DNA from 3 places in the Exiguobacterium artemiae 7-3 genome. Region 3 is predicted to be linked to each of the others. Evidence: a T-box and tRNA genes for the amino acid it is inferred to sense, from the RefSeq annotation. Region 3 holds a T-box; the other regions hold tRNA genes.
What was found. The T-box of region 3 lies ahead of serS (serine--tRNA ligase). A T-box ahead of a tRNA ligase gene usually reads a tRNA of that ligase, here a tRNA-Ser.
Positions count from the first base shown of each region.

Region 1: it has a tRNA-Ser gene. The T-box ahead of serS (serine--tRNA ligase) is inferred to sense a tRNA for this amino acid. The anticodon was not compared.
Region 2: it has a tRNA-Ser gene. The T-box ahead of serS (serine--tRNA ligase) is inferred to sense a tRNA for this amino acid. The anticodon was not compared.

Region 1 covers NZ_KK211190.1:2,351,352-2,355,956, forward strand. Annotated here, with positions in the region: gene queG (tRNA epoxyqueuosine(34) reductase QueG) at 1-189, opposite strand, end outside; tRNA gene P402_RS0113175 (tRNA-Gly) at 277-347, opposite strand; tRNA gene P402_RS0113180 (tRNA-Leu) at 352-432, opposite strand; tRNA gene P402_RS0113185 (tRNA-Cys) at 465-538, opposite strand; tRNA gene P402_RS0113190 (tRNA-Gly) at 545-619, opposite strand; tRNA gene P402_RS0113195 (tRNA-Gln) at 627-698, opposite strand; tRNA gene P402_RS0113200 (tRNA-His) at 709-781, opposite strand; tRNA gene P402_RS0113205 (tRNA-Trp) at 795-865, opposite strand; tRNA gene P402_RS0113210 (tRNA-Tyr) at 871-954, opposite strand; tRNA gene P402_RS0113215 (tRNA-Phe) at 983-1,058, opposite strand; tRNA gene P402_RS0113220 (tRNA-Asp) at 1,086-1,161, opposite strand; tRNA gene P402_RS0113225 (tRNA-Met) at 1,170-1,243, opposite strand; tRNA gene P402_RS0113230 (tRNA-Glu) at 1,254-1,328, opposite strand; tRNA gene P402_RS0113235 (tRNA-Ser) at 1,350-1,440, opposite strand; tRNA gene P402_RS0113240 (tRNA-Asn) at 1,468-1,542, opposite strand; rRNA gene rrf (5S ribosomal RNA) at 1,549-1,664, opposite strand; rRNA gene P402_RS0113250 (23S ribosomal RNA) at 1,760-4,605, opposite strand, start outside.
Region 2 covers NZ_KK211190.1:254,439-259,043, forward strand. Annotated here, with positions in the region: gene P402_RS0102290 (Tex family protein) at 1-932, shown strand, start outside; gene P402_RS0102295 (SprT family protein) at 929-1,369, shown strand; tRNA gene P402_RS0102300 (tRNA-Asn) at 1,519-1,593, shown strand; tRNA gene P402_RS0102305 (tRNA-Ser) at 1,602-1,693, shown strand; tRNA gene P402_RS0102310 (tRNA-Glu) at 1,743-1,817, shown strand; tRNA gene P402_RS0102315 (tRNA-Val) at 1,822-1,897, shown strand; tRNA gene P402_RS0102320 (tRNA-Asp) at 1,931-2,006, shown strand; tRNA gene P402_RS0102325 (tRNA-Gln) at 2,011-2,082, shown strand; tRNA gene P402_RS0102330 (tRNA-Lys) at 2,089-2,164, shown strand; tRNA gene P402_RS0102335 (tRNA-Leu) at 2,195-2,280, shown strand; tRNA gene P402_RS0102340 (tRNA-Arg) at 2,285-2,361, shown strand; tRNA gene P402_RS0102345 (tRNA-Ile) at 2,381-2,457, shown strand; tRNA gene P402_RS0102350 (tRNA-Ala) at 2,477-2,549, shown strand; rRNA gene P402_RS0102360 (16S ribosomal RNA) at 2,681-4,242, shown strand.
Region 3 covers NZ_JHZS01000007.1:3,112-7,716, forward strand. Annotated here, with positions in the region: gene pdxR (MocR-like pyridoxine biosynthesis transcription factor PdxR) at 1-260, opposite strand, end outside; gene pdxS (pyridoxal 5'-phosphate synthase lyase subunit PdxS) at 390-1,277, shown strand; gene pdxT (pyridoxal 5'-phosphate synthase glutaminase subunit PdxT) at 1,271-1,849, shown strand; gene P402_RS0100925 (D-alanyl-D-alanine carboxypeptidase family protein) at 1,944-3,191, shown strand; T-box leader at 3,204-3,412, shown strand; gene serS (serine--tRNA ligase) at 3,476-4,605, shown strand, end outside.

The DNA of each region.
Region 1 (4,605 bases), on a different contig from region 3:
CAACAGCGTTGGTGTCGTCCGCCGTTCAAGATCAGGCTCTTCAAATCCAGAAGCATACCCTTTTTCTTGTTGTTGAATGAGACGCTGTTTCATCACTAAAAAAGGATCAGCTGTCGTAATACGGAATTCATCAATACCAATCTCTTTGGCATACATCTGCAATTCTTTTTTCAACAATTCCCACTGCATCGTATCTCTCCTTTCGCTTGTTTATCTCCATGCTAAACAAAAAGAGCAAAGTGTCAATTAAAAACGACACGTTGCTCTTTTTAGGTAAGCGGGTGAAGGGAATCGAACCCTCATCATCAGCTTGGAAGGCTGAGGTTTTACCACTAAACTACACCCGCAAGATACCGGTGGTCGGAATCGAACCGACACTCCAAAGGAACACGATTTTGAGTCGTGCGCGTCTACCAGTTCCGCCACACCGGCACAATCTCTTGCATAAACATTAAATTAGGAATTGGAGGCGCCAGTCAGAATCGAACTGACGATAGAGGAGTTGCAGTCCTCTGCCTTACCACTTGGCTATGGCGCCACTCATTGGAGCGGAAGACGGGATTCGAACCCGCGACCCCGACCTTGGCAAGGTCGTATTCTACCACTGAACTACTTCCGCACAAAAGCTGGGCTGGAAGGGATCGAACCTTCGCATGCTGGAATCAAAATCCAGTGCCTTACCACTTGGCCACAGCCCAATAATAAAAGGGCGACTGATGGGAATTGAACCCACGAATGCCGGAATCACAATCCGGTGCGTTAACCACTTCGCCACAACCGCCATAATAATAGAACAGGGGCAGCAGGAATCGAACCCGCGCTGACGGTTTTGGAGACCGTAGTTCTACCGCTAAACTATGCCCCTAAAAGTGGTGGGGGGGGGCGGATTCGAACCGCCGAACCCGAGGGAGCGGATTTACAGTCCGCCGCGTTTAGCCACTTCGCTACCCCCCCACAATGGGAAAATCATCTAAAAATCATATGGTGGCTTTGGACGGAATCGAACCGCCGACACGAGGATTTTCAGTCCTCTGCTCTACCGACTGAGCTACAAAGCCATACTAAAATTTTTCGGTAAATAAAAATGGCGGTCCTGACGGGATTCGAACCCGCGATCTCCTGCGTGACAGGCAGGCATGTTAACCGCTACACCACAGGACCGTATGTAATTGCGGGGGCCGGATTTGAACCGACGACCTTTGGGTTATGAGCCCAACGAGCTACCAGACTGCTCCACCCCGCGCTAATAAAAATGGTGACCCGTACGGGAATCGAACCCGTGATACCGCCGTGAAAGGGCGGTGTCTTAACCGCTTGACCAACGGGCCATCTTGAAATTGAAAATGTTATGGCGGAGAGCAAGGGATTCGAACCCTTGAGACGCTTGTGACGCCTACACGATTTCCAATCGTGCTCCTTCGGCCACTCGGACAGCTCTCCATTGCATGTGGTGAAGAAGTAATATAATGGCTCCGCAAGTAGGATTTGAACCTACGACCTACCGGTTAACAGCCGGTTGCTCTACCACTGAGCTATTGCGGAACGATCGCCTGGCAGCGTCCTATCCTCACAGGGGGAAGCCCCCAACTACTTTCGGCGTTCAAGTGCTTAACTTCCGTGTTCGGCATGGGAACGGGTGTGACCACTTGGCTATCGCCACCAGACATCTATTATCTTAACATTATGTTTCCATAACGTCAAGCACTTTTTTTGAAAGGCTCGCGCCCTCAAAACTGAAGTCATCAACAAGATCATCTGCTAGAACAAGGCCTCGACCGATTAGTATCACTCAGCTCCGCATGTCGCCATGCTTCCACCCGTGACCTATCTACCTCATCGTCTCTGAGGGGTCTTTCTTGATTACTCAAAGGGAAATCTCATCTTGGAGGGGGCTTCATGCTTAGATGCTTTCAGCATTTATCCCGTCCGCACGTAGCTACCCAGCGATGCTCCTGGCGGAACAACTGGTACACCAGCGGTGCGTCCATCCCGGTCCTCTCGTACTAAGGACAGCTCTCCTCAAATTTCCTGCGCCCACGACGGATAGGGACCGAACTGTCTCACGACGTTCTGAACCCAGCTCGCGTACCGCTTTAATGGGCGAACAGCCCAACCCTTGGGACCTACTCCAGCCCCAGGATGCGATGAGCCGACATCGAGGTGCCAAACCTCCCCGTCGATGTGGACTCTTGGGGGAGATCAGCCTGTTATCCCCAGGGTAGCTTTTATCCGTTGAGCGATGGCCCTTCCATGCGGAACCACCGGATCACTAAGCCCGACTTTCGTCCCTGCTCGACTTGTAGGTCTCGCAGTCAAGCTCCCTTCTGCCTTTGCGCTCTACGAATGATTTCCAACCATTCTGAGGGAACCTTTGGGCGCCTCCGTTACTGTTTAGGAGGCGACCGCCCCAGTCAAACTACCCGCCTGACACGGTCCTCCAGCCGGATGACGGCTGCGAGTTAGAGACTCTATGCATGAAGGGCGGTATCCCAAGGGTGACTCCTCCGAAGCTGGCGCTCCGGTCTCGACGTCTCCCGCCTATCCTGTACATCATGCACAAAGCCTCAATATCAGGCTGTAGTAAAGCTCCATGGGGTCTTTCCGTCCTGTCGCGGGTAACCTGCATCTTCACAGGTACTATGATTTCACCGGGTCTCTCGTTGAGACAGTGCCCAAATCGTTACGCCTTTCGTGCGGGTCGGAACTTACCCGACAAGGAATTTCGCTACCTTAGGACCGTTATAGTTACGGCCGCCGTTTACTGGGGCTTCGGTTCAAAGCTTCGCTTGCGCTAACCCATCCCCTTAACCTTCCAGCACCGGGCAGGCGTCAGCCCCTATACGTCATCTTGCGATTTAGCAGAGACCTGTGTTTTTGCTAAACAGTCGTTTGGGCCTATTCACTGCGGCTCTACTTAATGTAGAGCGTCCCTTCTCCCGAAGTTACGGGACCATTTTGCCGAGTTCCTTAACGAGAGTTATCCCGCGCGTCTTAGAATTCTCATCCCGCCTACCTGTGTCGGTTTACGGTACTGGCACCTTCCACCTCACTAGAGGCTTTTCTTGGCAGTGTGAAATCGTGACCTTCGTCCCTACGGGACTCCGCATCGTTCCTCGACTTTGATGCCTGACGGATTTGCCAATCAGACGGTCTCGAAACTTACACATGCACTTCCATCCGCATGCGTCACTATCCTCCTGCGTCCCCCCATTGTTCAAACGGTGGATCGGTGGTACAGGAATATCAACCTGTTATCCATCGCCTACGCCTTTCGGCCTCGGCTTAGGTCCAGACTAACCCTGAGCGGACGAGCCTTCCTCAGGAAACCTTGGGCTTTCGACGGAGGGGATTCTCACCCCTCTTTTCGCTACTCACACCGGCATTCTCACTTCCAAACGCTCCACTGCTCCTTACGGTACAGCTTCACAGCGGTTTGGAACGCTCCCCTACCATTCCTTACGGAATCCGCAGCTTCGGTGGTATGTTTAGCCCCGTTACATTTTCGGCGCGGCGCCACTCGACTAGTGAGCTATTACGCACTCTTTGAATGGTGGCTGCTTCTAAGCCAACATCCTAGCTGTCTAGGCAGCGCCACATCCTTTTCCACTTAACATACACTTTGGGACCTTAGCTGGCGGTCTGGGCTGTTTCCCTCTTGACTACGGATCTTATCACTCGCAGTCTGACTCCCGAGTATAAGTTGCCGGCATTCGGAGTTTAACTGAATTCGGTAACCCTGTGGGGGCCCCTAGTCCAATCAGTGCTCTACCTCCGGAACTCTCAACCTCGAGGCTAGCCCTAAAGCTATTTCGGGGAGAACCAGCTATCTCCAGGTTCGATTGGCATTTCACCGCTACCCACACCTCATCCCCGCACTTTTCAACGTGCGTGGGTTCGGACCTCCAGTCAGTGTTACCTGACCTTCATCCTGGACATGGGTAGATCACCTGGTTTCGGGTCTACGACAACGCACTATGGCGCCCTATTCAGACTCGCTTTCGCTACGGCTCCGCCTCATCAGCTTAACCTCGCGCGCTATCGTAACTCGCCGGTTCATTCTACAAAAGGCACGCCATCACCCATTAACGGGCTCTGACTACTTGTAGGCATACGGTTTCAGGATCTATTTCACTCCCCTTCCGGGGTGCTTTTCACCTTTCCCTCACGGTACTGGTTCACTATCGGTCACTAGGGAGTATTTAGCCTTGGGAGATGGTCCTCCCGGATTCCGACGGGGTTTCACGTGTCCCGCCGTACTCAGGATCCACTCTGGAGGGAAAACAGTTTCAGCTACAGGGCTGTCACCTTCTTCGGCCGACCTTTCCAGGTCGTTCACCTACTGTCTTCCTTTTTGACTCCGTATAGAGTGTCCTACAACCCCGGAGAGCATGCTCTCCGGTTTGGGCTGTTCCCGTTTCGCTCGCCGCTACTCAGGGAATCGCATTTGCTTTCTCTTCCTCCGGGTACTTAGATGTTTCAGTTCCCCGGGTCTGCCTCACGCTACACTATGTATTCATGTAACATGTCCCATCCCATTACGGATGGTGGGTTCCCCCATTCGGAAATCCTCGGATCAAAGCATACTTACTGCTCCCCGAAGCATAT
Region 2 (4,605 bases), on a different contig from region 3:
AGGCAGGGGCGAGTATCTATTCGGCGTCAGAAATTGCCCGCACTGAGTTTCCGGATTTACAAGTCGAGCAACGGTCAGCCATCTCGATTGCACGACGCTTGCAGGATCCATTGGCGGAGCTCGTCAAAGTGGACCCACAATCCGTGGGTGTCGGACAGTACCAACATGATGTCACACAGACGAAGTTAAAAGAAACACTCGATTTCGTCGTCGAGACAGTCGTTAACCAAGTGGGTGTCGACGTCAATACGGCCTCGGAGTCATTGCTCGGTTACGTCGCAGGGATTACGAAAGCAACAGCTAAAAAGATTGTCGAACGCCGCTCGGAACTGGGGGCTTTCGCCTCCCGGAAAGAATTGTTGAAAGTCCCGCGTTTAGGAGCAAAAGCATATGAACAGGCAGCCGGCTTCTTGCGCATCCCGGAAGGCAGTCATCCGCTTGATCGGACACCGATTCACCCGGAACAGTATAAAACCGTTGAGTCCTTGTTTAAGCAACTGGATTTGCCGTTGCAGAGCGTTGGAACGGAAAACTTACGGACTCGACTCGGAGAATTATCCGTACCGGACACAGCTCAATTGCTTGAAGTCGGTGAGCCGACATTACGAGACATCATTGAAGCATTGCAGCGTCCAGAACGGGATCCGCGGGAAGCGCTCGATAAGCCGTTACTGCGTCAAGATGTCTTATCGCTGGATATGATTCAAGTCGGAATGGAGTTCCAGGGGACGGTCCGCAATGTGCTCGACTTTGGTGCTTTCGTTGATATTGGTGTGAAGGAGAGTGGTCTTGTCCACATCTCGAAGCTCAGTAAAAAACGGGTCAAACATCCGCTTGATGTCATTGCAGTAGGTGATATCGTAACCGTTTGGGTAACGAGTGTCGAACCGGAACGAGGACGGATCGGTCTGACGATGGTCAGTCCGTCATGACGAACGAAGAGTTGCAGCAATACGTCGAGCAACTCTCGCTCGACGTGTTTGCTTTACCTTTTAGACATATTGCACTTTTTAACAATCGCTTACGGACGACTGGTGGACGTTATTTTCTGACGGATCATCATTTGGATTTCAATCGGAGCTATTTAGTCGACCGTCATATCTTTCGTGGAATCGTCATTCATGAGCTGTGCCACTACCATTTACACTTACGCGGAATGGGACATCGGCACCAGGATCAGGATTTTAAAGAGTGGCTACAACGATACGGAGGACTGCGCTACAGTCCGCGTCTGGAAGAAACGGAAAAAAAGAATCATCTTTATGAGTGTGAGAAATGCGGGACATTATATAGAAGAAAAAGAAAGATGAATCCGGAACGATACCGTTGCGGACGATGTCGTGGAAAGATTTTTTACAAAAGTAGTTGACGTTCATTTCGGAGCATGATAAATTATAGAAGTCGTCAAAACGACCGCAACTAAACAACTTCTCGTCACTAAAAACTTTTTTAAAAAAGCATTGACGAAGAGAAAGAAAGTTGCTAATATAGAAAAGTGTTCTGAAACGAACGTCACGTTCCGCAATAGCTCAGTGGTAGAGCAACCGGCTGTTAACCGGTAGGTCGTAGGTTCAAATCCTACTTGCGGAGCCATTATTTTTGGAGATGTACCCAAGTGGCTATAAGGGGCGCCCCTGCTAAGGGTGTAGGCCGGGAAACTGGTGCGAGGGTTCGAATCCCTCCATCTCCGCCAGACCTCTTATGTGAATTTGTTACTTGAGAATAGTTATCAGTTTTTAAATGGCCCGTTGGTCAAGCGGTTAAGACACCGCCCTTTCACGGCGGTATCACGGGTTCGATTCCCGTACGGGTCACCATTTCGGAGGATTAGCTCAGCTGGGAGAGCATCTGCCTTACAAGCAGAGGGTCGGCGGTTCGATCCCGTCATCCTCCACCATTTTAATTTCATACTTAAGTTTCACAAAAATGTGGTCCTGTGGTGTAGCGGTTAACATGCCTGCCTGTCACGCAGGAGATCGCGGGTTCGAATCCCGTCAGGACCGCCATTTTTGGGCTGTGGCCAAGTGGTAAGGCACTGGATTTTGATTCCAGCATGCGAAGGTTCGATCCCTTCCAGCCCAGTTTTTCGTGTCATTAGCTCAGTTGGTAGAGCATCTGACTTTTAATCAGAGGGTCGCAGGTTCGAATCCTGCATGACACACCATTTTATTTTTTAATTCCTAACTTTATATTTGCGGTCGTGGCGGAATGGTAGACGCGCTAGGTTGAGGGCCTAGTGGTGGCAACACTGTGGAGGTTCAAGTCCTCTCGACCGCACCATATCGCACCCTTAGCTCAGCTGGATAGAGTACTTGACTACGAATCAAGGGGTCGGGAGTTCGAATCTCTCAGGGTGCACCATATTTTGTTTGCTTTTGACGGGCCTATAGCTCAGCTGGTTAGAGCGCACGCCTGATAAGCGTGAGGTCGGTGGTTCGAGTCCACTTAGGCCCACCATTCAATTTTATAATCTCATGGGGCCTTAGCTCAGCTGGGAGAGCGCCTGCCTTGCACGCAGGAGGTCAGCGGTTCGATCCCGCTAGGCTCCATTTGTTTATCTTTATGACGAACTTTGAAAACTGAACGATGAGGCAAAAAACGTATCTTCGGATACAAACAATGAATGAAGCGCAAGCTTCGTCAACGTGACTTCGGTCACAAAAACGAGCAAGTCAAACACTTTATGGAGAGTTTGATCCTGGCTCAGGACGAACGCTGGCGGCGTGCCTAATACATGCAAGTCGAGCGCAGGAAGCTCACGGAACTCTTCGGAGGGAAGTGAGGGGAATGAGCGGCGGACGGGTGAGTAACACGTAAGGAACCTGCCCCAAGGATTGGGATAACTCCGAGAAATCGGAGCTAATACCGAATAGTTCTTCAGACCGCATGGTCTGATGATGAAAGGCGCTCCGGCGTCACCTTGGGATGGCCTTGCGGTGCATTAGCTAGTTGGTGGGGTAATGGCCCACCAAGGCGACGATGCATAGCCGACCTGAGAGGGTGATCGGCCACACTGGGACTGAGACACGGCCCAGACTCCTACGGGAGGCAGCAGTAGGGAATCTTCCACAATGGACGAAAGTCTGATGGAGCAACGCCGCGTGAGTGATGAAGGTTTTCGGATCGTAAAACTCTGTTGTAAGGGAAGAACAAGTACGAGAGGTAATGCTCGTACCTTGACGGTACCTTGCGAGAAAGCCACGGCTAACTACGTGCCAGCAGCCGCGGTAATACGTAGGTGGCAAGCGTTGTCCGGAATTATTGGGCGTAAAGCGCGCGCAGGCGGCCTTTTAAGTCTGATGTGAAAGCCCCCGGCTCAACCGGGGAGGGTCATTGGAAACTGGAAGGCTTGAGTACAGAAGAGAAGAGTGGAATTCCATGTGTAGCGGTGAAATGCGTAGAGATGTGGAGGAACACCAGTGGCGAAGGCGACTCTTTGGTCTGTAACTGACGCTGAGGCGCGAAAGCGTGGGGAGCAAACAGGATTAGATACCCTGGTAGTCCACGCCGTAAACGATGAGTGCTAGGTGTTGGGGGGTTTCCGCCCCTCAGTGCTGAAGCTAACGCATTAAGCACTCCGCCTGGGGAGTACGGCCGCAAGGCTGAAACTCAAAGGAATTGACGGGGACCCGCACAAGCGGTGGAGCATGTGGTTTAATTCGAAGCAACGCGAAGAACCTTACCAACTCTTGACATCCCCTTGACCGCTTGAGAGATCAAGTTTCCCCTTCGGGGACAAGGGTGACAGGTGGTGCATGGTTGTCGTCAGCTCGTGTCGTGAGATGTTGGGTTAAGTCCCGCAACGAGCGCAACCCCTATCCTTAGTTGCCAGCATTCAGTTGGGCACTCTAGGGAGACTGCCGGTGACAAACCGGAGGAAGGTGGGGATGACGTCAAATCATCATGCCCCTTATGAGTTGGGCTACACACGTGCTACAATGGACGGTACAAAGGGCAGCGAGACCGCGAGGTGGAGCCAATCCCAGAAAGCCGTTCCCAGTTCGGATTGCAGGCTGCAACTCGCCTGCATGAAGTCGGAATCGCTAGTAATCGCAGGTCAGCATACTGCGGTGAATACGTTCCCGGGTCTTGTACACACCGCCCGTCACACCACGAGAGTTTGCAACACCCGAAGCCGGTGAGGTAACCGCAAGGAGCCAGCCGTCGAAGGTGGGGTAGATGATTGGGGTGAAGTCGTAACAAGGTAGCCGTATCGGAAGGTGCGGCTGGATCACCTCCTTTCTAAGGAAAACGTCCCTTACGGGACATGCCCATCGTTCAGTTTTGAGAGCTCGTCTCTCTAGTCTCGATAGAGACACTCGCACCTTGAAAACTGAAGACATCAACAAGACATCAAACTTTTTATAACCATGTCATTAGACGTGTGTTCTTAGAATACCAAAATGCTAGATCAAGGTATGAAGGGCGTACGGTGGATGCCTTGGCACTAGGAGCCGATGAAGGACGCGACGAACAGCGATATGCTTCGGGGAGCAGTAAGTATGCTTTGATCCGAGGATTTCCGAATGGGGGAACCCACCATCCGTAATGGGATGGGACATGTTACATGAATACATAGTGTAGCGTGAGGCAGACCCGGGGAAC
Region 3 (4,605 bases):
TATGCCAGCTCTTCGTATGCTAAGACGAAGTAACCTTTCCGGGAAACGGATTCGACATATCCTTCTGCGACCAATTGTTGATAAGCCAGTTCGATGGTCGTCTGGCTGAGATTTAAAAACTGACCAAGCTTTCGTTTTGAAGGTAATTTCGTCCCGTAGGCCAGGCGTCCTTCAATGATTTCCTGACGGATTTGCTGATACAGCTGTTCATACAACGGACGGTTGCCCTCCCGTATTAACGCAAACGATAACATGTCCATAGATTATCTCCTTTTTACTGACCTGGTTAATTCATCATAAACTGATACTTTTAAAATAGTCAACGAAGAATATACTAAAAAGTATCACCGATTGGAAATACTATTAATGTCTAGGGGGAGTTCAAAATGATGGAACGACAACAAGGATCAGATCGTGTCAAACGGGGGATGGCCGAAATGCAAAAAGGTGGCGTCATCATGGATGTCGTGAATGCAGAGCAGGCTAAAATCGCAGAAGCTGCTGGTGCGGTGGCCGTCATGGCACTGGAACGGGTACCGTCCGATATCCGGCGTGATGGTGGAGTGGCACGGATGGCCGATCCACTGATTACAGAAGACGTCTTGCAGGCAGTGTCGATTCCGGTGATGGCTAAGTGCCGCATCGGACATATCGTGGAAGCACGGGTTCTTGAATCATTAGGCGTCGATTTTATCGATGAAAGTGAAGTCCTGACACCAGCAGACGAAGAATATCATTTGTTGAAGTCGTCGTTTACGGTCCCGTTTGTCTGTGGAGCCCGTGATTTAGGGGAGGCGGCACGACGAATTGCAGAAGGGGCGGCAATGATTCGGACAAAAGGGGAACCCGGGACGGGCAATGTCGTGGAAGCTGTCCGTCATATGCGGAAGATTCAGGCGCAACTCCATCAGATTCTCCATTCACAACCCGACGAATTGATGACACGTGCTAAAGAGTGGGGAGCACCTTACGAAGTGTTACAACAGATTCAGACAACAGGACGTCTTCCGGTCGTGAATTTTGCAGCTGGTGGAATTGCGACCCCAGCCGATGCCGCGTTGATGATGCATCTCGGAGCTGATGGTGTGTTTGTAGGTTCTGGTATCTTTAAGTCGGAACATCCGGAACGTGTCGCGAAAGCTATCGTTGAAGCCGTGACGTATAAAGATGATTTCGAACGGATCGCCCACCTTTCGAGAGGACTCGGGACAGCAATGAAAGGAATTGATGTGACGTCGATGCCGTTTGAAGAACGGATGGCACCACGCGGATGGTGATTGGTATATTAGCTGTCCAAGGTGCCGTACGCGAACATCAGGAGATGCTTCATGCACTCGGAGTCAAAACGATGATCGTCAAGTCGGCTGCGGACTTGGACGGGATCGACGGCTTAATCTTACCGGGCGGAGAATCAACGACGATACGCCGGTTGATGGATCGGTATGGACTGCTGGATGTCTTGCGGCGTCAAGTCGACACATTGCCGATGTTCGGTACATGTGCCGGGATGATCTTACTGGCAAGTGAATTGAGTGAAGGTCCTGCACATTTACGAGCCATCCCGATGACGGTAAAGCGAAATGCGTTTGGAAGACAAGTCGACAGTTTTGAAACATCCTTGATTGTCGAAGGAGTGGGGCAGGACATCGAAGCTGTTTTTATCCGGGCTCCTTTTGTCGAACAGGTGGGAGAAGGGGTACGTGTCTTAGCTACGATGGGTGCAGCAGCCGTTGCCGTCGAGACGGATCTCCATCTCGCCTGCTCCTTCCATCCAGAGTTAACTTCAGATCGACGTCTTCATGACTATTTCATTCAAAAAATCAGACAGCGGACAGCTGTTTCGATTTGATCAAAAGTAAAAGAGAAACCGTCAGTTTCCGGCTGTCGGTTTCTTTTTTTATGCTACACTGAAAAGATAGAACATCATTTGAAGGAGAGGACCGATGAAACGTCTTTTCACACTCTTCCTGAGTGTACTTATACTGACTGCTGGTTTGTCACCGATGACAGGCTATGCGGAAACACCGGACATTCAGGCGGAATCTTACATAATGGTCGATGCTGTGACAGGTAAGATTTTATTGGCTGAACAGGCTGATTTGGCTCTGCCGCCGGCTTCGATGACAAAATTGATGACACTTTATTTAGTCCGTCAGCAAATTGAGCAAAAAAAGCTGTCATGGAATCAGACGGTCCGACCAAGCGGAAAAGTGCTGAAGCTCGCGAAAACACAAGGAATTGCCCGTCTGCCGATTCGGAAAACAACGTATACGATTCGGGAACTGTATGATGCAGCCTTCATTAAATCGGCCAACGATGCGGCCGTCCTACTGGCAGAAGTCATGGCAGGAACGGAAAAACAATTCGTCGAACGGATGAATGAAACAGCAGCTGCACTAGGGATGAAAGACACGGAATATGCGAATGCATCGGGACTGGATGCTGTCGATGCGACATTACCGGGAACGAACTTGATGACGGCGATGGATATCTCGCTTTTGATCATCCGTTACATTCAAGACTATCCGGATGTATTAGATGTCACGAAACGCTCAGTGGTCACAATCAACGGAGAAAAAGTGGAAAACTCCAATAAGATGTTACCGCGTCAACCGTACGCTTACAGTGGAATGCGGGGAATGAAGACCGGAACGACGGATCTTGCCGGTTACTGTTTCGCGAGTGTCGCGACACGTGGCAATTTGACGCTCGTTTCGGTCGTCATGCGAACCAAATCGGATAAAGCCCGATTCGCAGAAACCAAAAAACTGCTCGATTATGGTTTTTCTTCTTTTGAACCGTTGACGTATTACGGAAAAGGAGAACAAATCAAAGGCGCGTTACCAATCCGAGGGGCCAAACAAACCCGCTACGATGTTGTGACGAAAACCGCTTTGTACGTGACGGTATTAAAAAATCAGACGAAATCCCATCCGCCCGTCTTTCAATTTTCAAAAGCCGAAGCACCGTTAAAGCAGGGCGAAATCATCGGGACGGTCCAAGTGGAAGACGCCGGACGGTACTTACCCGGATTTTCCGTCCCTCAGGCCACTGTAACCAGTGTTGAAAAGATTGAACTGGCAAGCTTCCAGACCCGCTTGTTCCGTGCAGTTTCGGCCTGGTCCAAAAAAATCAGTCAAGCGATTCATCAACCAACCCTTGTCAACCTTAAAGGGGATAGTGTAAAGTAAAGCTAATCTCATAATGATGTCATGAACGGACCAAGTAGAAGCATTTATTCTGTTAAGAGAGCTAGTGGGTGGTGCGAACTAGTCAGAAGGATACTTTGAATCGAACCGGATCACACACCTTGCGAACAAGGTGCGGGTACGCCCGTTATCGCGTCTTTAGAGTTGGCTAGTACGACTAGCAATGAGGGTGGCAACGCGGATCCAGGTGATTCGTCCCTCTTCGGTTTTTTAGAACCGGAGAGGGATGGATTGCCTTTTTTTATTGAAAAAAAGGAGGAAATAAGATGATTGATATTAAACGTCTGCGTCAGGATTTTGACGCAATCCAAGAAAAACTAGCACACCGGGGGGAAGATTTAACGGACATGAACCGGTTCATCGCACTTGATGAAAAGCGCCGGGAACTGATTGCGAAAACAGAAGTTCTGAAAGCAGAACGCAATGAAGCAACAAAAAAAATCGCAGAACTGAAACGCAACAAAGAAAATGCGGATGAGGCGATTTCGGCAATGCGTCAAGTCGGCGATGAAGTCAAAGCGCTTGATGAAGAATTGCGTGAAGTCGAAGCGACACTGAACCTGTTGTTGCTCGGGATTCCAAACATTCCCCATGATAGTGTGCCAATCGGTTCTACGGAAGACGATAATGTCGTCATCCGGGAAGTCGGTGACAAACCGGCATTTGATTTTGAAGCTGTACCGCACTGGGATTTGATGGAGCAGTTAAAAATCGTTGATGTCGAACGGGCCGGAAAAGTAACGGGCAGTCGCTTCGTCTTTTACCGCGGCGCCGGTGCGCGTCTCGAGCGGGCCTTAATCAACTTCATGATGGATTTACACCAGGATAAAAATGGTTATACGGAAATCCTGCCTCCACTGATGGTCAACCGCGATTCTATGACAGGAACGGGGCAACTTCCAAAGTTTGAGGAAGATGCGTTCAAAGTCGAAGACACAAACTATTTCCTCGTCCCGACAGCAGAAGTACCTGTGACGAACATGCACCGGGACGAAATTCTGTCAGCGGATCAATTACCAATCGGTTATGCAGCCTACAGCCAATGTTTCCGGTCTGAAGCAGGTTCTGCCGGCCGTGATACCCGCGGGTTAATCCGTCAGCACCAATTCAACAAAGTGGAACTGGTCCGCTTCGTCAAACCGGAAGAATCATATGAACAGCTCGAATTATTGACAGGACAAGCAGAGGACGTCTTGAAATTACTCAAACTCCCGTATCAAGTCCTCAGCATGTGTACAGCGGATCTTGGTTTCACAGCTGCGAAGAAGTATGATATCGAAGTTTGGATGCCGAGCCAAGGTGTTTACCGTGAGATTTCTTCTTGCTCAAACTTTGAAGATTTCCAAGCACGCCGGGCACAAATCCGTTTCCGCCGGGAAGCGAATGCCAAACCGGA